DNA from 3 places in the Arthrobacter sp. Ld5 genome. Region 2 is predicted to be linked to each of the others. Evidence: riboswitches for the same ligand, from Rfam matches in the RefSeq annotation. Region 2 holds a riboswitch; each other region holds the start of a gene.
What was found. A riboswitch is a leader RNA that binds a small molecule or an ion and turns the genes downstream of it on or off. The one in region 2 is predicted to bind cyclic di-AMP.
Positions count from the first base shown of each region.

Region 1: another riboswitch for cyclic di-AMP. It lies ahead of ACSGDB_RS02300 (NlpC/P60 family protein); the one in region 2 lies ahead of ACSGDB_RS07910 (NlpC/P60 family protein).
Region 3: another riboswitch for cyclic di-AMP. It lies ahead of ACSGDB_RS15275 (LysM peptidoglycan-binding domain-containing protein); the one in region 2 lies ahead of ACSGDB_RS07910 (NlpC/P60 family protein).

Region 1 is NZ_JBPKBO010000003.1:214,611-222,240, reverse strand. Features, by position in the region: gene ACSGDB_RS02325 (cold-shock protein) at 1-251, shown strand, start outside; gene ACSGDB_RS02320 (DUF3027 domain-containing protein) at 261-896, shown strand; gene ACSGDB_RS02315 (MFS transporter) at 931-2,205, shown strand; gene serC (phosphoserine transaminase) at 2,224-3,348, opposite strand; gene ACSGDB_RS02305 (metal-dependent transcriptional regulator) at 3,600-4,298, shown strand; cyclic di-AMP (ydaO/yuaA leader) riboswitch at 4,428-4,595, shown strand; gene ACSGDB_RS02300 (NlpC/P60 family protein) at 4,601-5,527, shown strand; gene ACSGDB_RS02295 (NlpC/P60 family protein) at 5,553-6,512, shown strand; gene ACSGDB_RS02290 (HNH endonuclease) at 6,733-7,230, shown strand; gene mobA (molybdenum cofactor guanylyltransferase) at 7,227-7,630, shown strand, end outside.
Region 2 is NZ_JBPKBO010000017.1:14,818-22,447, forward strand. Features, by position in the region: gene rnc (ribonuclease III) at 1-166, shown strand, start outside; gene mutM (bifunctional DNA-formamidopyrimidine glycosylase/DNA-(apurinic or apyrimidinic site) lyase) at 167-1,129, shown strand; cyclic di-AMP (ydaO/yuaA leader) riboswitch at 1,237-1,445, shown strand; gene ACSGDB_RS07910 (NlpC/P60 family protein) at 1,448-2,278, shown strand; gene ACSGDB_RS07915 (NAD-dependent epimerase/dehydratase family protein) at 2,486-3,451, opposite strand; gene ACSGDB_RS07920 (alpha/beta fold hydrolase) at 3,448-6,069, opposite strand; gene ACSGDB_RS07925 (3-oxoacyl-ACP synthase III) at 6,063-7,088, opposite strand; gene smc (chromosome segregation protein SMC) at 7,320-7,630, shown strand, end outside.
Region 3 is NZ_JBPKBO010000024.1:466,387-474,016, forward strand. Features, by position in the region: gene mmsB (multiple monosaccharide ABC transporter permease) at 1-54, shown strand, start outside; gene ACSGDB_RS15250 (RNA polymerase sigma factor) at 267-821, shown strand; gene ACSGDB_RS15255 (hypothetical protein) at 818-2,134, shown strand; gene ACSGDB_RS15260 (CoA-binding protein) at 2,131-2,640, opposite strand; gene ACSGDB_RS15265 (O-acetylhomoserine aminocarboxypropyltransferase/cysteine synthase family protein) at 2,637-4,016, opposite strand; SAM riboswitch class I at 4,108-4,212, opposite strand; gene ACSGDB_RS15270 (hypothetical protein) at 4,334-4,564, shown strand; cyclic di-AMP (ydaO/yuaA leader) riboswitch at 4,684-4,863, shown strand; gene ACSGDB_RS15275 (LysM peptidoglycan-binding domain-containing protein) at 4,869-5,804, shown strand; gene acs (acetate--CoA ligase) at 5,894-7,630, opposite strand, start outside.

The sequences.
Region 1 (7,630 bases), on a different contig from region 2:
AGCTGGAGTTCGGCGTCGCCGACGGGCGTCGCGGCCCCCAGGCCCTCTCGGCGCGCATCCTCGAGCAGGCGCCGTCCGTGGCCAAGGCCACCCGGAAGAGCGCCGACGACATGGCCGTCATCACGGAGGACCTCATCAAACTGCTCGACGGCGTCTCCAACGGTCTCCGCAAGGGACGCTACCCGGAGAAGTCGCATGCGACGAAGGTCGCGGCGGTCCTCCGGGCGGTCGCCGACGACCTCGACGCGTAGGCTTCGACCATGACCCCGAGCAACCTGGACGCCGTCGACGGTGCACCCTCGACCGACACCGACGCGACGCCCGGCGGCGCCGAGACCGGCGCGACGGGCGTCGTCGAGGCCGCCCGCAAGCCGCGGGTGGCCCGCCGCATCCCGAAGACCGACTCCGTGCTCGAAGCCGCGGTGGAGCGCGCACGCCAGGGCGTGCTGGAGATCGCCCCGGAGGCCCAGGTGGGCCGCCACGTATCGGCCACGATCGACGGCGAGCGCCTGGTCACCCACCGGTTCGAGGCCTTCGTGCCCGGGTACGGCGGATGGCAGTGGTACGCGAGCGTGGCCCGCGTGGCACGGAGCAAGGACGTGACGGTGTGCGAGGTGGGGCTCCTGCCCTCCCCGGCCTCCCTGCTGGCGCCCGAGTGGCTGCCGTGGTCGGAGCGCGTGCGGCCCGAGGACTCGCCGCAGGATGACGCGGCGGCCCGGGAGGGCTCGTCGCCGTCGGACGCTGCCGGGGACGCCGCCGCCGGAGACGCGGCGGGGACCGACGGATCCGACGCCGCCGACGCGTCCGGGACTGCGGATGCGGGTGCCGGCGAGACACCGGCGACCGACGGGGACGAGCCGGAGCCCTCCGCCTCGGACCGCCCCGACGCCGAGTGATCCGGACGGGGTGCCGGAGCGGACGGGGAGGCGCATGAGCACCTTCCGGTCCCTCGGCATCCACAACTACCGGCTCTGGTTCGTCGGCGCCCTGATCTCCAACATCGGCACGTGGATGCAGCGGACCGCGCAGGACTGGCTGGTCTACGACATCCTGACGGAGCAGAACGCGTCGGCGCTCGGGATCGTCATGGCCCTGCAGCTGGGGCCCCAGCTCGTCATCGCCCCGTGGGCGGGCCTCATCGCGGACACCGTCGACCGGCGGAAGCTCCTCGTCACCACGCAGGTGGCGATGGCGGTGCTGGGCGTGGGCCTCGGGCTGATGGTCCTCCTGGACGTGGCGGTCCTCTGGCACGTCTACGCCTTCGCCCTGGCGCTCGGCGTCGTCTCCGCCTTCGACGCCCCCGCACGTCAGGTGTTCGTGTCCGACCTCGTACGCGACGACTACCTCCCGAACGCCGTGGCGCTCAACAGTGCGTCCTTCAACGGAGCCCGTCTCGTGGGCCCCGCCATCGCGGGGCTCCTCACCGCGGGCGTGGGACCCGGCTGGGTGTTCATGATCAACGCCCTGACGTTCGGTGCCATGGTCTACGTGCTGCTCGCGATGCGCAGCACCGAACTGAACGCGCACGCCCGCCCGGTACCGGGCAAGGGGCGCATCAGGGCGGGCTTCCGCTACGTGCGGCACCGGCCCGACCTCATGATGGTGATGCTCGCGATCTTCATCGTCGGCACATTCGGGCTGAACTTCGCCGTGTTCATCGCCGCCATGGCCCGCACCGAGTTCGGCCAGGGGGCGGGGGTCTTCGGGGTGCTGTCCTCGGTGATGGCCGTGGGCTCGGTCGCGGGCGCGCTGCTCTCCGCGCGGCGTGACAGACCGCGCCTGCGGTTCATCTTCGGTGCGGCGGCGGCATTCGGGATCTCGTGTGCACTGGCGGCGCTGGCGCCCACGCTGGAACTCTTCGGGGTGGCGCTCGTGCCGGTGGGGCTGTTCGCGCTCACGCTGATGACCAGCGCCAATGCCTACGTGCAGACCACCACGGAGCCCGCCATGCGCGGGCGCGTGATGGCCCTCTACTTCGCGATCTTCCTCGGCGGCACGCCGCTCGGCGCGCCCGTGGTGGGCTGGGTGTCCGACATGTTCGGTCCGCGGTGGAGCCTCGGGGTCGCGGCCGCGTCCGGGCTGGTGGCCGCCGGGGCCGGGATCTTCTGGGCCTGGCGCTACCACGACGTGCGGCTGCGCTACGACCGCTCGGCACCCCGGCGCCTGCGCCTCGACCACGCCGGCTCGCCCGACCCCGCCCCGTAGGGCGGGAGTGCCGGAACCCTACAGGAGGTGCTCGACCACGTGGTCGATGCACGCGATGAGGGCCGAGACGTCGTCGGGCTCGATCGCCACGAAGGTGGCCACACGGAGCTGGTTGCGCCCCAGCTTCCGGTACGGCTCGACGTCGACGATCCCGTTCGCGCGGAGGATGGCGGCGATGCGGGCGGCGTCCACGGCGTCGTCGAAGTCCACCGTCACGATCACGTTCGAGCGGTCCTCGGGGCGGGCCACGTACGGGTTCGCGACGGGGGAGGCCTCCGCCCAGCGGTACAGCCGACCCGCCGAGTCCGCCGTCCGGGCCGCGGCGAAGGGCAGGCCGCCCTGCGCGTTGAGCCACTGCACCTGCGCGTCCAGCGTCACGAGCGTGGACAGCGACGGCGTGTTGTAGGTCTGGTTGAGGCGCGAGTTGTCGACCGCGGTCTGCAGGTCGAGGAAGTCCGGGATCCACCGGTCGCCCGCGGCGATGCGCGCGGCGCGCTCCAGCGCCGCGGGGGAGAAGAGGCCGAGCCACAGGCCGCCGTCGGACGCGAAGTTCTTCTGCGGCGCGAAGTAGTAGACGTCCGCCTGGGAGACGTCGACGTCGAGCCCGCCCGCGGCCGAGGTGGCATCGACGACGACGAGCGCCCCGTCGTCGGCGCCCGGGACCCGCAGGACGGGTGCTGCCACGCCCGTGGAGGTCTCGTTCTGCGGCCAGGCGTAGACGTCGACGCCGGCCTCCGCCGTCGCGTCCGGCCGGGTGCCCGGCGCGCTCGTGAGCACGCTGGAGGCGTCGAGGAACGGCGCCTTGTTCGTGGCGGACGCGAACTTGGACCCGAACTCCCCGAAGGAGAGGTGCTGGGCCTTCCGGTCGACGAGCCCGAAGGTGGCGACGTCCCAGAATGCCGTCGATCCGCCGACACCCAGCACCACCTCGTACCCGTCGGGGGCCGAGAAGAACGTCCCGAGCCCTTCACGGATGCTGCCCACCAGGTTCCGCACCGGGGCCTGGCGGTGGGAGGTCCCGAGGAGGGACGAGCCGGCCGCGACGAGGGCGTCGACCTGACCGCTCCGGACCTTCGACGGACCCGCACCGAAGCGGCCGTCCGCGGGGAGGAGATGTGCGGGGATGCGGGGCGATTCGCTCATGGGTGCTCCAGCTCTGGGACGGCGGGGTGTAGACCTCATTCTGCCCCAGCGGCCGACGGCCCTCCATTTGTGAACGCCGTCCGTCGGGCATGCCCCGACCGCCCCGCCGCGACCGGTCCTCCGATTCCCGGGCCCGTGATGCCATGCGTTAACCTTGGGAGGCGTGGGGCGGAACCGGGCCGAAGGCCGCACCCCTCACCGGCGTGAGGCATTCGGCCGCGCACCCGCACCGCACCAAGGAGCTGAACCGCATGACGGACCTCATCGACACCACCGAGATGTACCTGCGGACCATCCTTGAGCTCGAGGAGGAGAACATCGTCGCGCTCCGTGCGCGCATCGCGGAGCGCCTGCGCCACTCCGGACCCACCGTCTCCCAGACCATCGGCCGGATGGAACGCGACGGCCTCGTGGTCGTCTCGGGGGACAGGCACCTGGAGCTCACGGAGATCGGTCGACGCCGTGCCACCGGCGTCATGAGGAAGCACCGCCTCGCGGAGCGCCTGCTGAGCGACGTGATCGGACTCGACTGGGCGTACGTGCACGACGAGGCGTGCCGCTGGGAGCACGTCATGAGCGAGCGGGTGGAGCGTCGGCTGTACGAGCTCCTCGGCAAGCCCACGGATTCCCCGTACGGCAACCCGATCCCGGGCCTGGCGGCCATCGGTGGCGTGGAGGCGGAGCAGTTCACCGACGGCGTGGTCACGCTGCTGTCCGCGATGGACACCTACACCCCCGGGAGCGCCGTCACGCTCGCCCGCCTCGCCGAACCCATCCAGGTGGACCCCGAACTGCTCACCCAGCTCGACGAGGGTGGATTGCGCCCGGGCGCGCGGCTCAGCCTCGAATCGGTGGGGGGCTACGTCTCGGTGCGCGTCCCGGGTGTCGAGGGCGCCCTCGAACTGCCCCCCGAGGTCGCCTCGCACGTCTTCGTGTCGCTCGAGGGCTGACCGTCAGGGGCCTTCGTCACCGGAAACATACCGTTTCGTGATCGGAACGTGACATATCTCCCATCGTCGTGTAGCTTTCAACTCGTGCCGGACTCGCTCTGGATCCAGCACCCTCCTGCAAATCGCCTAGCTCTGCCATTGCCGGAGGTTCGTCCGCACCATCGCATGGCAGAGGCGGGGGAACCAATTCTGGGTCTCTGAAAAGAGATCCTTGGGGTGAAGTCGCTGTCCCGACAGCGGCCGGGTGACTCCCATCCGAATCCGACAGCTCACCTCGCAGGCGTTGGGAGAGGCAATCCAACGTGTCCACCAGCTCTTCGCCGGGCCGCCACCGCGCGCCCCGGAACACCAGTCCGCTGACCGGTCTGTCCGCCGCCGTCGCATCCAATGCCGGATCCGTCGGCCGCCAGGCCGCAGTCGTCGTCGCCGCATCGGGGCTGGTCCTCGGCGCCGGCCTCCCGGCCCACGGGACCTCGGGCGCCGAGCGTGAGGTGCAGTCCTCCGCGGCCCTGACCATCGATCGCGTCGTCACCGCCGAGGTGACCGTGCCGGCCACCGCGACGGTCTCCTTCGCCCGCGTCGCCGTCGAGGTGAAGGCCGCCCCGCCGGCACCCAAGGCCACCCCGAAGGTCGTCGTGGCGCCCCCCGTGGTCCAAGCGCTCGTCGTCGAGGCGCCCGTCGTCGAGGCGCCTGTCGTCGAGGCGCCCGTCGTCGAGGCACCGGTCCTCCAGGAAGCTCCCGCCGTCGTTCCGCCGGCAGCCGTCCAGGCCCCGCCCGTCGTCGTGCCTGCCGCCCCGGTGGTCCAGGCCGCTCCGGCTCCGCTTCCCGCTCCGGTTTCCGCTCCCGCAGCCCCCGTCGTCGTGCCGGCCGCGGCTCCCGTCGCCCCGAAGCGCACCCCGGCTCCCGCTCCCGCGCCGTCCTCCGGCATCGCCGCCGGACTGGTCGGCTCCGCCTACTCGCAGATCGGCGTGGGCCAGGACTGCACCGCCATGGTCGAGAAGGCGCTGCGCTCGGTCGGCAAGTCCGTGGGCGATCTCGCTCCCGGGCAGTTCTACCAGTTCGGCGATGTCGTCGGATCCCCCGCCCCCGGCGACCTCGTGATCACCGGCGGCCACGTCGCGATCTACGTCGGCAACGGCCAGGTCATCAGTGGTGGCCTCAACGGCATGAACACCGGCCTGCACAACCTCTCAGACCTCCCCGGCGCCGGCTTCGTCCGCGTCCGCTAACTTCCACCTCCGGAGAAGAACCCCCATGTCATCACCGCTGTCCTTCCGTCCTGCCCCCGCCCGCCACCGCGACGACGCCCGCAACGCTGCCGCCTTCGCCGTCCTCGCACGCACCGTCTCCACCAATGCCGGAGGCATGGGCCGTCAGGCCGCCGTCTTCGCGGCCGCCTCCGGGCTCGTCCTGACCAGCGGGGTCGCCGCCAACGCCGCGGACCTCCAGCCCCAGCGCGAGGTCGGGGTCTCCACCGTCACCCTGACCTCCGCCCGGGCGGCCGTCGTCGCCGCGAACACGACCGAGGTGTCCTTCGCCATGACCCCGGTCAAGGTGAAGGCCAAGCCGGTCGTCGCCAAGAAGGCCCCCGTCGAGAAGGCGCCCGTCGTGGCAGCCCCGGCCGTCGAGGCCCCGGTCGTGGCCCCGGCCGTCGCGGCCCCCGTGGTCGAGGCCCCGGCGGCCGCCGTCGCCGCACCCGCCGTCGCCGCACCCGCCGTCGCCGCACCCGCCGTCGCCGCACCCGCCGTTGCCGCTCCGGCCCCCGCTCGCGTGGTGGCTGCCCCGATCGCGGCGCCGGCCGCGCCCGTGGCCCCGGCACCCGTCGCCCAGACCCGCACGGCGAAGGTCGTGCCGGCGTCGACGCCCGCTCCCGCACCCTCCTCCGGCGTGGCGGCGACGATCGCCGCCGCGGCCAAGGGCCAGCTCGGCGTCATGCAGGACTGCACGCGCCTGGCGAGCAACTCCCTCGCCGCAGCCGGGATCAACTTCCACGGCTGGCCGGCCGGCTACCTGTCCCTCGGCCGCACGGTCAGTGCCGGCGAAGCCATCCCCGGCGACCTGATCTACTACGCCGACGGCGGCATGGGGATGGCCCACATCGCTGTCTACATCGGTGGCGGCCAGGCCGTCCACGGCGGATTCAACGGCAACACCACGGTCATCGCCCCGGCCGAACTCGGCTCCGGCGGCGTCTACATCCGCGTGGGCGGCTGACCCGAACAGCACGGCACACGGGAGGACCGGCACGCGGTGCCGGTCCTCCCGTGTCCCGACCGGCGCGGGCGGCAGGACGAACGGTCCGCCGAACGTCCGCCCCGGCGTTACGCGGACGGCCGGGTGCGGCTTACCCTTGCAGTGTCAATCCGAAGCTCTTCTCCCGATCCCCGGGATGGCAACCGGTTGCGGGGAACAGGTCAGCAATGGGGCACGTCGCATGCGCACTCTCGTTCTGAATGCAGGTTATGAACCGCTCGCGGTCGTCACGTTCCGCCGGGCGCTGGTCCTCGTGCTCACGGGGAAGGCGAGCGTCGTGGCAGAGGACGACGACCCGGTGGTCGGTCCTGCGGACGTCTTCGGGAGGCCCTCGGTGATCCTGCTCAACAGATACGTGAAGGTGCCCTACCGCCAGGATGTCGCCGCGACGCGACGGGGCGTGCTGCGCCGGGACAACCACCTGTGCGCCTACTGCGGGAAGGCGGCGTCCACCATCGACCACGTGATGCCGAGGTCGCGCGGCGGCGGCGACACCTGGGAGAACCTCGTGGCCTGCTGCCTCCGATGCAACAACGCCAAGGGCAACAGGACGCTCGCCAGCCTGGGCTGGTCCCTGCGGGTGGTCCCGCGCCCGCCCCGCGGGCCCCAGTGGCAGATCCGCGAACTGGAGAGGCCCGCGCCGCAGTGGAGCGAGTTCCTCGCGGAGACCGCAGCATGAGGGCCGGCCGCCCGCCGTTCGACGCCGTGGTCCTCGCCGGAGGGCGGTCCTCCCGGCTCGGTGGCGTCCCGAAAGCCGGACTGGTCGTGGACGGCGTGACCCTGCTGGAGCGGACGTGCGCCGCCCTCGTCGATGCCCGGCAGTTGGTGGTCGTGGGCCCCGAGGCCGACGGGTGGCGCGCGCTGCCGGGTTCGCCGTCGTTCGTGCGGGAGGAGCCGGCGTTCGCCGGACCCGCGGCCGCCCTCGTCGCCGGGCTCCGTGCCGGGACGGGGCGCCGGGCGCCCTGGTGCGCCGTCATCGCCTGCGACATGCCGCGCGTGGCCGGGCTCGTCGACGTGCTGCTCGCCGAGGCCGCCGCCGACGGCGGGGCATCGCTCGTGGCCGTGGACGACGGCCGCGC
Region 2 (7,630 bases):
CGGCGGCACCGAGTACGGCTCCGGGTGCGGCAACTCGAAGAAGGAAGCCGAGCAGGCGGCCGCGGCCGCGTCCTGGAAGACGCTCGCCGCGCCGTTCTCCCCGGACGGCCCGGATGACGGCTTCGCCGGTGTCCTCGGTACCGCCACGCCGCCCGACGGACCCTGAGTGCCTGAGCTCCCCGAGGTCGAGGTCGTCCGACGCGGCCTCGCGCGCTGGGTGGCGGGCCGCACCATCGACGCGGTGGAGGTCCTGGACCCCCGATCCGTGCGGCGTCACGTCGCCGGGGTAGAGGACTTCACCGGCAACCTCGTGGGAGCCCGCGTCAGCGACGTCGTGCGCCGGGGCAAGTTCCTGTGGATGATCCTCGAGAATCCCGACCGGGCCGAAGGGCTTCCGCACCTCGCGCTGATGGCGCACCTCGGGATGAGCGGACAGCTCCTGGTCGAGGCCCCCGACGCGTCCCCGGAGAAGCACCTGAAGGTCCGCCTCGCGCTGTCGCCGGCCGTGGACGACGACGGCGCCCCCCTGCCCGGTGAGCTGCGGTTCGTGGACCAGCGGATCTTCGGCGGGATGTTCGTGGCGGACCTGGAAGCCACGCCGGACGGCCATTCCGGCGGGCTCGGCTCCACACGTCTGCCACTCGTCCCGCACCAGGCGGCACACATCGCGCGCGACCCCCTCGACCCGGCGTTCTCCGTGGACGTTTTCCACGACCGCCTCCGCGGACGCAGGACCGGCCTCAAGCGTGCCCTCCTCGATCAGGGGCTCATCTCCGGGATCGGCAACATCTACGCGGACGAGGCGCTCTGGGCGGCCGGGTTCCACTACGCGCGTCCCACGGACACCCTGCGCCGCCCCGACACCCGCCGCATCGTCGACGCCGTCACCTCGGTGATGGAGCGGGCGCTGGCGGCCGGCGGCACCAGCTTCGACTCGCTGTACGTCAACGTGAACGGGGCGTCGGGATACTTCGCCCGCGACCTCGAGGCCTACGGGCGGGAGGGCCGCCCCTGCCGCCGGTGCGCTGCGGAGGGCCGGACCACGCTCATGCGCCGCGAGTCGTTCATGAATCGATCGTCCTACCTCTGTCCGCACTGCCAGCCCAGACCCCGTAATGCACGGTCATGAGATTCTAGGCGAAAAAGGTGATCCACACCTCGTAATCTAAATGTGACAACTGGCAGCAGCAGCCAGTACGGTTGTTCTTGCGTCCGATCCACAACGGATGGGCGCCCTTCCTCACACTGCCGAACCCTGTCGATGAGGATGGACCGTTCGCACTACACATTCGACAGGGGCGGGGGAACCACTAGGACTCCATCAGGAGTCCTAGGGGTAAAGACACGCACGGATCGTCCACTGGGGACGATGATCCGAGGAAAACGTGTCCGGATGTCCCATCCGAATCCGACAGCTAACTTCGCAGGCATTGGGAAAGGCATCAACTTGTCCAAGCAGAGCACTCACGCGCGCCACCGGGCCGTCCCCACGCGCACCAACCCCTTCGTCACCGCCTCGCGGGCCTTCTCCGCAAGCGCTTCGGTCGCCGGCAAGCCCGCCGCCGTCGTCGCCGTCGCGTCCGGCCTCATGCTCGGCGCGTCGCTTCCCGCGAACGCCGCGGGCGAGGTCAGCACCCAGCCGGCAGCAGCATCGGCCGCTGCAGGCACCCACACCGTCCAGGCAGGCGACACGCTCGGGTCCATCGCGGCCATGCACGGCGTGAGCCTCGACGCACTGTTCGCGGCCAACGGCCTCGGCTACGCCTCGGTCATCTACCCGGGCCAGTCCATCTCGCTCGGCGGCTCCGCTGCTCCTGCGCAGTACTCGGTCCAGTCGGCCCCGGCCGTCGCAGCCCCGGCTGTCGCGGCACCGGCTGTCGCGGCACCGGCTCCGGCAGCTCCCGCCGCCTACAGCTTCCAGTCCACCCCTGTGGCCGCCCCGGCCGCCGCCAGCGGCATCGTCGCAACGGCGATGCAGGGCCTGGGTTCCGGCTACGTGTACGGCGGAACCTCGTTCGGCGCCTGGGACTGCTCGGCCTTCGTGCAGTGGGTCTACGCCCAGCACGGCATCGACCTGCCGCGCACCACCTGGTCCCAGTTCGCCACCATGACGCCCACCAGCAACCCCCAGCCGGGCGACCTGGTGAGCCAGAACGGCGGAGGCCACGTGGGCATCTACCTCGGCGACGGTCAGATGATCAGCGCCCTGAACGCCTCGCAGGGCACCATCGTCCACTCGGTCAACGCCATGCCGGTGGACGGGTACTACACCCGATAGCCGAGCCGCCGGCCACAGAGTCGGCGACACCGCTCAGCCAGTCAGAAGGACGGGATGCATTCCGCATCCCGTCCTTCTGCGTTCCCCGGATGCCCGTCCTACGTGCTCGTCGCGCACGTGTGGTGGGTGATCGGCGTCGGGACCCGCCACAGCTGTACGTTCACGGCGGGTGGGGGTGCGGAAGAGCCGCGCGGCGCCCGAGGTGCGTCAGCGGTAGAACGCCGCCAGGCGCCCGAGTCCTTCGTCGACGCTCACTGCCGGGCGCCAGTCGAGGACGTCGCGCGTGTGCCGCTGGTCGAACCAGTGCGCGGTGGAGAGCTGCTCCGCGAGGAAGCGGGTCATGGGAGGCTCCTCCGTCCGGCCGAGCCGGAGCCAGGCCCGCTCGATGACGGATCCCGCACCCCGCGCGAGGGCTCCGGGCACGGACCGCGTGGGCGGTGCCACGCCGCCGGCCCGGCAGATGCCGGCGAGCAGCTCCGCGATGGGACGGGGCTCGCCGTTGGTGACCACGAGGGCCTGGCCCTGCGCCACGTCCAGGCGCCGCAGGCAGGCGACGATCGCCGAGGCCGCGTTGTCGACGTACGTCGTGTCGATCAGTGCCGTCCCGCCGTCGAGCAGGGGCAGACGGCCGTGCCGTGCGCGGTCGATCACGCGTTCCACCAGCTGGGTGTCGCCGGGACCCCACACGATGTGCGGCCGGATGGCGGCGACGCGGAACGCCGGGGTCGAACGGGCGAGGGCGAGCAGTTCGGCCGAGGCCTTCGTGCGGGCGTAGTCGCCGCGGGCGTGGGCGGGGTCCGCGGGCCCGGCCGGCGCCCCGACCAGGGAGGAGCCGTCGTGCGCGACGGACGGCGAGGACACGTGGACGACGTCGGTGACTCCGGCGGCAGCGGCGGCGTCCAGGAGGATCCGGGTCCCGTCGATGTTGGTGCGGTCGAAGTCGGCGGGAGCCCCGGTGAAGGAGACCTTCGCCGCCAGATGGACCACGGCGCGGCAGCCCCGCACGGCGGTGGCGACGATCGCGGCGTCCGTGATCGGGCCCAGGACGTCCTGCGCACCGGAGACGCCGGAGGGCCGGCGCTGGAGGCACCGGACCTCCTCCCCGGCCGCGACGAGGTGCTCGGCGACGGCGCGCCCCAGCATTCCGCTGGCGCCGGTGACGAGGACGGTCACAGGGACCCCGCGCGGGTGCCGGAGAGGAACCGGCCGCACCACTGCGCGATGCGCGTGCGGTCGATCTTCGCGTTGTGCCGGATGTCCACGGGGAGGGCGGGGACGGTGATGACGGCGGCCAGATCCACGCCGGCTCGGCCAGCAGCCGCGCGGGCCGCCGCCGCGAGCGGGGCGTCGGCCAGCGCCGGGCGCCGTCCTGCCGTGTCCGTCTCGAGGACCGCGACGACGGCCTGTGTGCCGGCGGGACCGACCCCCACGAGGGCCGCCAGCCGGACATCGTCGATCGTCTCCAGCGACTGCTCGAGGGCGACGGGCGTCAGGACGCCGGAGGCCGCCGTTATGATGTGGCCGAGCCGGCCCTCGACCCAGAGCCGCCCGTCCGCGTCGAAGTGACCGACATCGCCGGTGCGGTGCCACGGGGGAGTTCGCGTGGACTCCTGCTGCGTCCGCCACAGCCGGAAGTAGCGGTCCTTGACGTGCGGGGCATCGACGAGGATCTCACCGGTGCGTCCCGGGTCCGTGGTCGGTGCGCCGGTCGCCGCGCCGTCGACGTCGAGCGGGCTGACGGTCACGCGGGCGCCGTGGACGGGGAGGCCGACACACACGCCGCCGCCGGCGCCGTCAAGGCCGTCCCGCGCGTCCGCGGCGGCCTGGCGGATACCCGCGAGGTCGATGTCCGCGACGAGCAGGGACTCGGTCATGCCGTAGGGGGTATGCACGGCGGCGGCCGGCACGAGGTCCTGCACCGCTTCGAGGAGCGGTGCGGGGATCGGCGCTCCCGCCGAGAGCAGCAGGGAGATCCGCCCGAGGGCCGCCCTGCCCGGATCGGTGAGCTCCCCCGCGGTGGAGAGCACGTTCCGCAGGGCCGCCGGCGAGGCGAAGACGACGGTCGCGTCGATCGCGTCCGCGGCGTCGGCCAGCGCCTGCGCGGTCAGCGTGCGGGGCGCGGTGACGTCCATGGCCGGGGTGACGGACGTGGCGCCGAGCGCCGGCCCGAGCAGCGCGAACGGCGCGAAGCCCGCGACGAGCGAGGCACACTCACCGAGCCCCAGGGTGGCGCCGACGGCGTCCCGCATCGCCGAGAGCTGCCGGTGCGTGTAGACGACGCCCTTCGCCGGCCCCGTGGACCCGGAGGTGAACAGGATGGCGGCGTCGGCGTCCGCGGCGGGTGCCTCCGGTGCACGAACCGCGGGCCGCGCGGCGCGCAGGTCGCCGAGCGAGGCGTCCACGCGCAGCGCCCGGCGCCTGGCAGCGGACAGGGGAGCGGCGCTGATCCGCCGTCCCGGCCAGCCGAACGCGCGGGCCGCGACGAGGGCGCGCTCGATGCCGATGACCACGTCGGGCGCGGAGCCCTTCACGGCCCGGCTGAGGCCGCGCGCGCCGAGGCCGGCATCGGCGACGACGATCACGGCGCCGATGCGCAGGCAGGCGTAGATGAGCACGGTCAGATCCACGCCCGGCGGGACGAGGAGGCTGACCCGGCTGCCGGGGCCGTAACCGAGCGCGGTCAGACCAGCGGCGACGGCGGCGACGTCGTCGGCGAGTTCCCGCCAGGACAGGGTCCGCGGCGGGCCCGCGGGCTTCATCTCCGCGACGGCGGTCCGTGCCGCGTCCGGTCCGGCGGCCAGAGCGGTGAGCCGCTGCCCGAGCGGGATGTAGGGCGCGTCGCCGGGTGACGGGACGTCGACGGACGGCGCGGGGTCTCCGACCGACCGCTCGGCCAGCCACTGCAGTGCCGTCGCCGCCGTGTCGGCGTCCTCCTGCACCAGATGGCTCGCCTGCTCGAAGCGGTGGACGTCGGCGGAGGGGAGGCGCTGTGCGAGGTCCTCCAGGTAGGGGTCCGAGAAGATGGGGTCGTGCGGCCCCCACATCATGAGGACGGGGACGTCTAGGCTGCGGATGCCCTCGGCCGTCGAGGTCAGGGCCGGATAGCTGGGATGGGACGGGTCCGCGGGGATGTCCGAGACGAACTGCGCGATGCCCTGCCGGTCGGCGGCGGTGCGGTAGGGGTCCCTGAAGGCGCGGCGCACGTCCGGTGCGAGGGCCGGCCGGGCGAGGGCGAGCGTGACGTCGAGGAACGCGCTCGTGGTCCGGGTGCCGAGGCCGTGGACGCCCGGGGCCAGGGCGAGCCGGAGCGGCGCGGGAATCGGCCGGTCCGGGTCCTGGTGGATGGCGGTGTTGGTGAGGATGACGCCGGCCAGGTCCTCCCGGTTCCGGTTCGCGTAGCCGAGGCTGATGACGCCGCCCCAGTCGTGCCCGACCGTGACCACGGGGCCGGTGAGCCCGACGGCGGCCACGAAGTCCTCGAGGTCGGTGATGCGGTCGCCGAGCCGGCGGAACACTCCTGTCCGCGCGGAGTAGCCCATCTCGAGCTGGTCCACGGCGATGACGCGCCAGCCCGCAGCCCGCCCGGCAGCCAGGTAGCTCCGCCACAGGTAGGACCAGGTGGGGTTGCCGTGGACGCAGAGCAGGGTCCCCTGCACCGTGGCGGCGTCGAGGTGGGCGCCGTTGTCGAGGTAGTGCCAGCGATGGCTGGTGCCGGGGCGGTCCGCCGCGCTGGTCGAGGGCACGTCGAGGTACGTCGACCAGGAGGGGTCGACGCCGGGGAGTGCTACCACGCAATCTCCATCATCGATGTGTTCAGTCCGGACCCGACGCCGAGGCACAGGACGCGGTCCCCGCTCTTCAGGGACGCGCCCTCCTGGGCGAGGGTCATGGGCAGGGACGCCGGTCCCACGTTGCCCCAGTGGGGGAAGGTGATGGGGACCCGATCACGCTGGAGGTCCACGGCCTTGATGATCGCGTTCGTGTAGGAGTTCGAGACCTGATGGGTGACATAGCGGTCCATGGCGTCCCACGCCCAGCCGTCGGCCTGCGCCTCGTGCCAGGCGGTGACGACGAGGTCGAGGCCGCCGTCGAGCAGGCCCTTGGTGTCGGTGTACATGCCGTCGATGCCGCCGACACACAGTTCGTGGTGCTCGGTCCCGGCGCGGGAGACCCCGCCGAGGATGCGGTGCGAGCCGGGGTGCAGGTCCGCCGGCCCGAGCACGGCGGCGGCAGCCCCGGACCCGAGGGTGAGCGTCGCGAATTCACTGAGGAAGTCCTCGCGCGTCGAGTCCTCCCGGTTGAGCCGCCGGAACGTGGCCTCCTGGGTCTGCTGGGCGTCCTCGCCCGCGACGATCAGCGCGTACTTGATCTGTCCCGAGTCGATCATGTTCGCGGCCAGGGTCATGCCGTTGACGAACCCGAGGCACGCGTTCGCAAGGTCGAAGTTCATGGCCGAGGAGGGGAGGCCGAGGGAGTGGTGGATCTTCACCGCGACGGACGGCTCGAGGTTGCGCCGCGTCACCGAGGTGTTGATCAGCAGTCCCACCTCACCCGGTTCGATGCCGGCCTCGGCCATCGCCTTCGCGCCGGCCTCGATGGCGGCGTCGTCGAAGTCGGAGCCCGGGGACCACCACCGCCGCTCGGTGACGCCGGCCACGCGCTCGAGGAGCCGCTTGGAGAGGCGCAGCCGCTTGAGGCTGGGGGCGAGCCGTTCGTCGAACTCTGCGGAACTGACGACTAGCGGCGCCTCCACACTCGTGACGGCGAGCAAGGCCGTGTTGTCATGTCGGAAGGTCGCGTTACCGGTCAAATTTCCTGCCTCGTCAACTGATAGCGCCGGTATGTGGCCGGGAAGGACCCACGGATGGGTCGGCCTGGACGCCTTCGGATACTGCTGAAACTTTCGTAAGCCTACTTCGTAATGCATCAGCGGTCACTCCGGAGGTGTCCGGGACCGCCGGCCTGGCTACCCGCTGCCGCGTACCGTCGGTGGGTTCCAGTAGATTAGGGAGGTCCTATTCCCTCTGGAGATCCTGACACCGTGCATCTGAAGAGTCTAACCGTGCGAGGGTTCAAGTCCTTCGCCTCGGCAACCACCTTCGAGTTCGAGCCGGGCGTCACCGCCGTCGTCGGCCCCAACGGGTCCGGGAAGTCCAATGTCGTCGATGCCCTCGCGTGGGTCATGGGCGAGCAGGGGGCCAAGACGCTCCGCGGCGGCCGGATGGAGGACGTCATCTTCGCCGGGACGACGGGCCGCGCCCCGCTCGGGCGTGCCCAGGTCTCCCTCACCATCGACAACGCCGACGGCGCCCTGCCCATCGAGTACTCCGAGGTGACGATCTCCCGCACGCT
Region 3 (7,630 bases), on a different contig from region 2:
GCCGTCGGGTTCGACGTCTTCAACAAGCGCCGCGCCTCGAACGCCCTGAAATAGGACTCTCCAGAAACTTCCGAGAAATCCCGGGGCGAGCGTAACCTTCCCCGACCCGCCGTCGATTACCTGAATGAAGCGCCGCACCGAGGCTTATCCCCCAACGGGCCTCGGTGCGGCCTTTTTCGCACCTGAACGACGGGTTCTCGATCCCGCTCGGGAGGCGACGGTTACGATGGTGAGGCCGTTCCGCCCGAACAAGGACTAGATGAATCGTGGTCTCACCGCTGCCCGCTGATGCGCTCACCCGCGCTCAGACGGGCGAACCGGCGGCCCTGTCCCTCATCTACCAATCGCTGAGCCCTGCCGTCCTGGGGTACTTCGTGGGACGTGGGTCCGAGGACCCGGAGGCTCTCACCCAGGAAGTCTTCCTCGCGGTGTTCTCCAGGCTGGACTCGGTCACCGGAGGGCTGCCGGGGCTGCGCACGTTCACCTTCTCCGTCGCCCACGCGCGCTATGTGGACGAGGTGCGGAAGAGGGCGCGTGCTCCCGTCCTGGTGGGCTACGAGGTCGACGGCGATCCCCGGACCACCGACTCCGCGGAGGCGGTGGCGCTCGGCAACCTGGCGATCGGCGGGGCAGGAGGGCTGCTCGGACAGCTGAACCCCGAGCAGCGAGAAGTCATCCTGCTGCGCATCGTGGCGGAGCTGCCGATCGACCAGGTCGCGGAGATCCTGGGGAAGTCGGCAGGATCGGTCAAGCAGTTGCAGCGGCGCGGACTGCTCAAACTCAAGGAACTCGTTCACCTCGATGAATCGGAAGCACAATGACCGGACGTGAGACGCCGTCGCAGGACGCCGTGCTGCATCTCCTCGACGAGGCAGGCATCGCCGAGGATCCCGCCCTCGTGCGTGCCGTCGAGACCATCGGCAGCCTCGGGGCGGGGCCTGCGCCGGAGGTCACCGCCGAACTCGCCCAGCTGATGGCCGACGGTGGCAAGGCGCCCGCGGCCCGTCGCAACAAGCGCCGCGTCACCTTCATCGGTGGGGCACTCGCCGTGTCCATGGGCATCGGGATGTCCGGCGTCGCGGCCGGCACCGCCCTCACCGACGGGCTCACGGACGCCGTCGAGTCGATCACGCGTTTCAGCATCCGCGACGACGCGGACCGGGCCTACCCCCTGCCCGGCGTGCTGGCCGGGCCGGACGACGGCGGACACGGCATCGTGGCCCCCGTGGAGATCCCCGCCCCCTCGCACACGACGCCGGGGCCGTCGGTCGCGGTGCCGCGTCCGGCGCCGGAGGTCGCGCCGAAGGACCGGGCGGCCGACGGCGACTCACCCGTGCCAGGGGCCGGACCGGCCGTGGTGCATGCCGCGCCACACGGTCCGCCGGACGCCGGGACCGCCCCGGAGCCACCGTCTGCTCCTGCGGCGCCTCCTGCTGCTGTTCCTCCTGCCCGTCAGGCACCGCCCGCCCCTGCCGCCGTCCCACCGGCTGCCGCTACGCCGGTGACCGTCCCACGGTCCGCTGACCGTCCGGTCGCTCCGGCGGGATCGTCGCCTGCACCCGAGCGTCGCTCCGCATCCGGGCCGGAGAGCCCCGTGCCCGCGGACCGGGCTCCAGGGGCCCCGGTCCCCGGGAGCGGGAAGGCCGGCACCCCCGCCCCCGGGAGCGGTCAGGTGGACGCCCCGGGTCCCGAGGTCCGGTTGCTGAAGCAGGCCCAGTCGGGACCTCCAGCCGGTCCCGCCGCGGACCCGCGCGGGAAGGGCTCGGACGCACATGCGACGCCTGCACCCCAGGGCAGCGTCTGGCTCCGCGCGCCCGGGCCAGCTCCCGGGTCAGCTCCCGGGCCGGCTGGTCAGGCCGTCGAGGGACAGCCGGTGGACCGGTCGGCGGCGCCGGCTCCCGGGCCGCCGGGCGCGCCTGCCGCCGAGGAGCATGCCGTGGACGAGCACGCCGAGGAGCATGCTAAGGACAAGCCCGACACCGACCGGCCCGACACCGACCGGCCCGACACCGACCGGCCCGACACCGACCGGCCCGACACCGACCGGCCCGACACCGGCCGGCCCGAGACCGGCCGGCCCGCCGTCGAAGGGTCCGAGGGGGCAGGCCCGCCGGAGGTGTCCGACCTCCGCTAGGAGGTGATCTGCCGCCTGGAGGAGATGACGCCGGTGTTGAATCCTGCGAGATTGAGCCCGCCGTGGAAGCGTGCGTGCTCGATCTTGATGCACCGGTCCATGACCACGTCCAGGCCCGCGGCCTCGGCGTTCCGCGCGACGTCCTCGTGCCACGATCCCAGCTGCAGCCAGAGCGTCTTCGCGCCGACGTCGAGCGTGTCCTGCAGTACCGACGGCAGGTCGTCGTGCTTGCGGAACACGTCGACGACGTCGGGCACCTCGGGCAGGTCCTTCAGCGACGCGTAGGCCGGCCGGCCGAGGATCTCCTTCGCCACCGGGTTCACGAAGTACAGGCGGTAGGGGGAGGAGGACTGCAGGTAGGTCGCGACGAAGTAGGACGCGCGCGAGGGCTTGTCCGAGGCGCCGACGATCGCCACCGATCGTGCGGACCGCAGCAGGTTCAGCCGTTCGGGCGCCGTCGGGCCTTCCCAGGTCCGTTCCGGGACCACGCTGTCGGTGCCGCTCATGCTCCCACTCCCACTGCCCGCGTCGCCGAGGCGTCGCCGTCGGTCTCCCCGGCCGCTTCCTGCGGCAGGTCCTCGAACGCGTCGTCGGAGGCGTTCACCGCGATCTCGAGGGCCTGGTCCAGGTCCCAGAGGATGTCCTCGAGGTCCTCCAGTCCCACGGAGATGCGCACGAGGTCCTCGGGCACGCCCGCCGCGGCGAGCTGCTCGGCCGAGAGCTGCTGGTGCGTCGTCGAGCCCGGGTGGATCACGAGGGTGCGGGAGTCGCCCACGTTCGCGAGGTGCGAGGCGAGCTGCAGCGACTCGATGAACTTCTGGCCCGCCTTGCGGCCGCCCCTGATGCCGAAGCTGAACACGGATCCGGGCCCCTGGGGAAGGTAGGTCTTCGCCCGTTCGTGATGCGCGTGGGTGGGGAGTCCGGCGTAGTTGACGTATTCCACCCGCGGGTCGGCCTGCAGCCACTCCGCGACGGCCTGCGCGTTCTCGAGGTGTTCGTCGAGGCGCTGCGCGAGGGTCTCCACCCCCTGGAGGAGCTGGAAGGCGGACGTCGCTGAGAGGGAGGGCCCGATGTCGCGGAGCTGTTCGGTGCGCAGCTTCGTCAGGAATCCGTATTCCCCGAAGTTCGCCCACCACTGGATGTTGCCGTAGGAGGGCACGGGTTCGGTCATCATGGGGAACTTCCCGTTGCCCCAGTCGAAGCGACCGCTCTCCACGATCACGCCGCCGAGCGTGGTGCCGTGCCCGCCGATGAACTTGGTGGCCGAGTGGATGACGATGTCCGCGCCGTGCTCGATGGGACGCACCAGGTAGGGCGTGCTCAGCGTGGAGTCCACGATGAACGGGATCCCGGCGTCGTGGGCGACCTTCGCGAGGCCCGCCAGATCGGCGATCTCACCCGAGGGGTTCGCGATCACCTCGGCGTAGACCGCCTTGGTGTTGTCCCGGATGGCGGCCGCATAGTCCGCGGGGTCCGTCCCGGGGACGAAGGTGGTCTCGATGCCGAAGCGGCGCAGTGTGACGTCGAGCTGGGTGACCGTTCCCCCGTACAGCTGGGATGCGGCCACGATGTGGTCGCCGGCCTGGCAGAGCGCCGCGAAGGTGATGAACTCCGCGCTCATGCCGGACGCCGTCGCCACCGCGCCGATCCCGCCCTCGAGGGAACTGATGCGCTCCTCGAACGCGGCGACGGTCGGGTTGCCGATCCGCGAGTAGATGTTGCCGTACTTCTGCAGGGCGAAGAGGTTCGCGGCGTCGTTGGTGTCCTTGAACACGAAGGACGTGGTCTGGTAGATCGGGACCGCCCGGGCGCCGTGGGTGGCGTCGGGAGTGCCGCCGGCGTGCAGTGCACGCGTGCGGAAGCCGAAGGAACGTTCTGCCATCAGGCACCTGCCTTGCTGGGTCGGGATGCCGCGGGCGCGGAGCGGGCATCGGGGTGGGGGCCGGAGGCGGCTGTGGCGATGCTCATGGTCTCCTCCATCGTTCTGGCAGTAGCACCCTCATGTCGCCGCGGGAACGCGGAGGCCAGGGTTGCTGCGGCGTCAGTGAGCCAGATCTCTCGGCCGCTCGGGATGGTCGGGTCGAGTCTGACACCGGGCGGGCGCAGAACCAAACCATGTGTCCCCGTATGAGGTGGGCCTTGCGGGCTGCGGACCGCCGTGGCTGCGCGGGCGCTCCGGCCGGCGCCTAGGGTGGAGGGATGGAGGATTGGAGATCGGCGAGCCGGGCGCAGGACCGGAGGCTGTGGCAGACGCTCTGGTGCGTCGGCGCCGCCCTGACGCTCACGCTGGCGAGCAGCATCCTGGTGGCCGTCGGCGACCCGGGAGCGGAGGTCCTGGGACGGTTCCACGTGCAGCAGGCGGTGCTGCTCGCGCTCAGCGCGGCGGGGACGATCGTGGCGCTCCGCCGCTGGCGGGCGCTGCGCGAGTGAGCGCACCCTACCTCCCGTTACTCAAATGTGACAAATCGGCGAGGCGCTGGGTATTGTCGGCGAGTGCCTCCGCGACCGTGGGGCGCTCCTGGACGGATTGCCGAGCCCTGCCGTCGTCCGGGACACGTTCGCAACCACGAAGGCAGGGACGGGGGAACCATCAGTTCCACCGGGCGCGCAGGGCAACCTGCAGGCGTCCTCGGGGTTAAGTCGCACCGCATCACCCATCGGTGATGCGCGCGGCCGGGTGACTCCCATCCGAACCCGACAGCTCACCCCGCAGGCATGGGAGAGGTACAACACCATGTCACGAAACATCACTTCCGCACGTCACCGTGCCGACGTCGACAGCAATCTCGCGCTGCAGGGCCTGTCCCGCGCCGCCAAGGCCCACGCCACCGCGGTCGGCCGCCCCGTCGCCATCGCCGCCGTCACCTCGGGCCTCGCCCTCACCGCCGTGGGCACGGCCAACGCCGGCGAGTACACCACGCAGAGCACGACGACGGCCCCCGCCGCCGTTGCAGCACCGGCCGCCGCCGTCGCTCCCGTCGCAGCCCCCGTTGCTCCCGCTGCCGCCTCCACGACGCACACCGTCGTCGCCGGCGACACCCTGGGCGCCATCTCGGCACGCTACGGCGCCGACCTGACCGCCGTCCTCACGGCGAACGGCCTGTCCGTCTCCTCCATCATCTTCCCGGGCGACACCGTCACCATCCCGACGGGCGCCGCGACGGCTCCCGCCCGGACCGTGTCCGTGCCCGTGGCCGTCCCCCAGGCCGCCCCCGCCGCGTTCGTGGCTCCCGCTGCTCCTGTGGCACCGGTCCAGCAGGCTGCGGCTGTAGCCCCGGCCGCGCCCGCTGCTCCCGCACCGAGCGTGAACCTGCTGTCCGCCAAGATCACCCCGGTTGCTTCCTCCTCCTCCGGCGTCGGCGGTACGATCCTCGCCTCCGCCCAGGCCCAGCTCGCCGCCGGTGCCGTCCAGGACTGCACCGTCCTGGCCGAGAAGGCACTGCGCGCCGCGGGGATCTCCGTGGGCGACCTCGGCCCCTCGCAGTTCCTCAACTACGGCACCCAGGTCGGATCCCCGGCTCCGGGTGACCTCGTCGTCACGGCCGGCCACGTCGCCATCTACGCCGGCGGCGGCCAGGTCATCAGCAGCGGCATGAACGGTGGGAACCTCACCATGCAGCACCCCCTCTCGGATCTTCCGGGAGCCACTTTCGTCCGGGTTGCTGGCTAAATACCGGAACGAACCACACGCGGGAAGCGGCAGGTGCTTGGACGGGGCACCTGCCGCTTCCTTCTTTTAACGCCTCTCCGGCCACCGTGTCAGCGGCGCGCCAGCACGTCCTGGATGCCCGGGATGCATCCCTCGTTCTGCAGGGACGTGGTGTCACCGAGCGCCGAGCCCTCGTAGAGCTGCGTCAGCAGGCGGCGCATGATCTTGCCGGAGCGCGTCTTCGGCACATCGGGGACGACGACGACCGCGGACGGCCGCGCGATGGGCCCGATCGCGGCCGCGACGTGGGCGCGGAGCGTCGAGGCGACGTCCCCGTCCGGATCCGCGCCGGCAGCCAGCACCACGAACGCCGCGATGGCGTGACCCGTCAGGGGATCGGGGACGGGGCACGCGCCGGCCTCGGTGACGAGGGGATGGGCCACGAGCGCCGACTCGATCTCGATCGTGGACAGGCGGTGGCCCGAGACATTGATGACGTCGTCGACGCGGCCGAGGATCCACGTGTCGCCGTCGTCGTCGTACCGGGCGCCGTCACCGGCCAGGAACCAGCCCTGCGCCGCGAACGTCCGCCAGTACGAGTCGAGGTAGCGCTGCGGGTCTCCCCAGACGGTGCGCGCCATGGCCGGGCCGTGGCGGTCGACGACGATCAGGCCCTGCACGCCCGGAGGGACGGCGGCGCCCTCCTCGTCGACGATGCGCGTGCTGACACCGGGCAGCGCGCGGGCCGCGCACCCCGGCTTGAAGTCCGTGTCGCCGGGGCTGGGGGAGAGCACGGTGGCGCCGGTCTCCGACTGCCACCAGGTGTCGACGACGGGCACCTCGTCGCGGCCGAGGTTCCGGCGGAACCAGCGCCATGCCTCGGGGTTGACCGCCTCGCCCACCGTGCCGAGCACGCGGATGCTCGAGAGGTCGTAGGAGCCCGGGACGCCGTCCGGGAACCAGCCCATGAGCGAGCGGACCAGCGTGGGCGCGGTGTAGTAGCTCGTGACGCCGTAGCGTTCGACGACCTCGAGGTGACGTCCCGGATGGGGCGTGTTCGGCGTACCCTCGTAGATCACCTGGGTGGCCCCGTTCGAGAGCGGCCCGTACAGCTCGTAGGTGTGCGCGGTGACCCACGCGAGATCCGCGGTGCACCAGTGCACGTCGCGCTCGCGCAACGCCGGATCGGGATGGCTGAAGAGGTGCTCGAAACTCCATGACGCCTGCGTGAGGTACCCGCCGGAGGTGTGCACCAGGCCCTTGGGCTTCCCGGTGGTACCCGAGGTGTACATGATGAACAGGGGCGTCTCGGCGTCGAACGCCTCCGGCTCGTGGTGCGGTGACGCGGTGTCGACGACGTCGTGCCACCACACGTCGCGCCCCTCGGTCCAGCTGACGTCGCTCCCCGTGCGGCGCACCACGAGGACGTGCTCGATGGCGTTCTCCCCGGCCACCGCGGCGTCGGCGTTGTCCTTCACGGGAACGGCCGAGCCCCGGCGGAACTGGCCGTCGGTGGTGACCAGCAGCTTGGCGCCCGTGTCCTCGACGCGGAAGCGCAGCGCCTCCGCCGAGAATCCGCCGAAGACCAGCGAGTGGACGGCGCCGATCCGGGCGCACGCCAGCGTGATGACCACCGTCTCGACGAGGACCGGCAGGTAGACGACCACGCGGTCACCCGTCCCGATGCCCAGTGCGAGCAGGGCATTCGCGGCCCGCGACACCTCGTCCTGCAGTTCCGCGTAGGTGACGGTGCGGCGGTCGCCGGGCTCGCCCTCGAAGTGGAGGGCGGCCTTCCCGCCGCGCCCGGCCCGGACGTGCCGGTCCACGCAGTTCGCCGCGACGTTGAG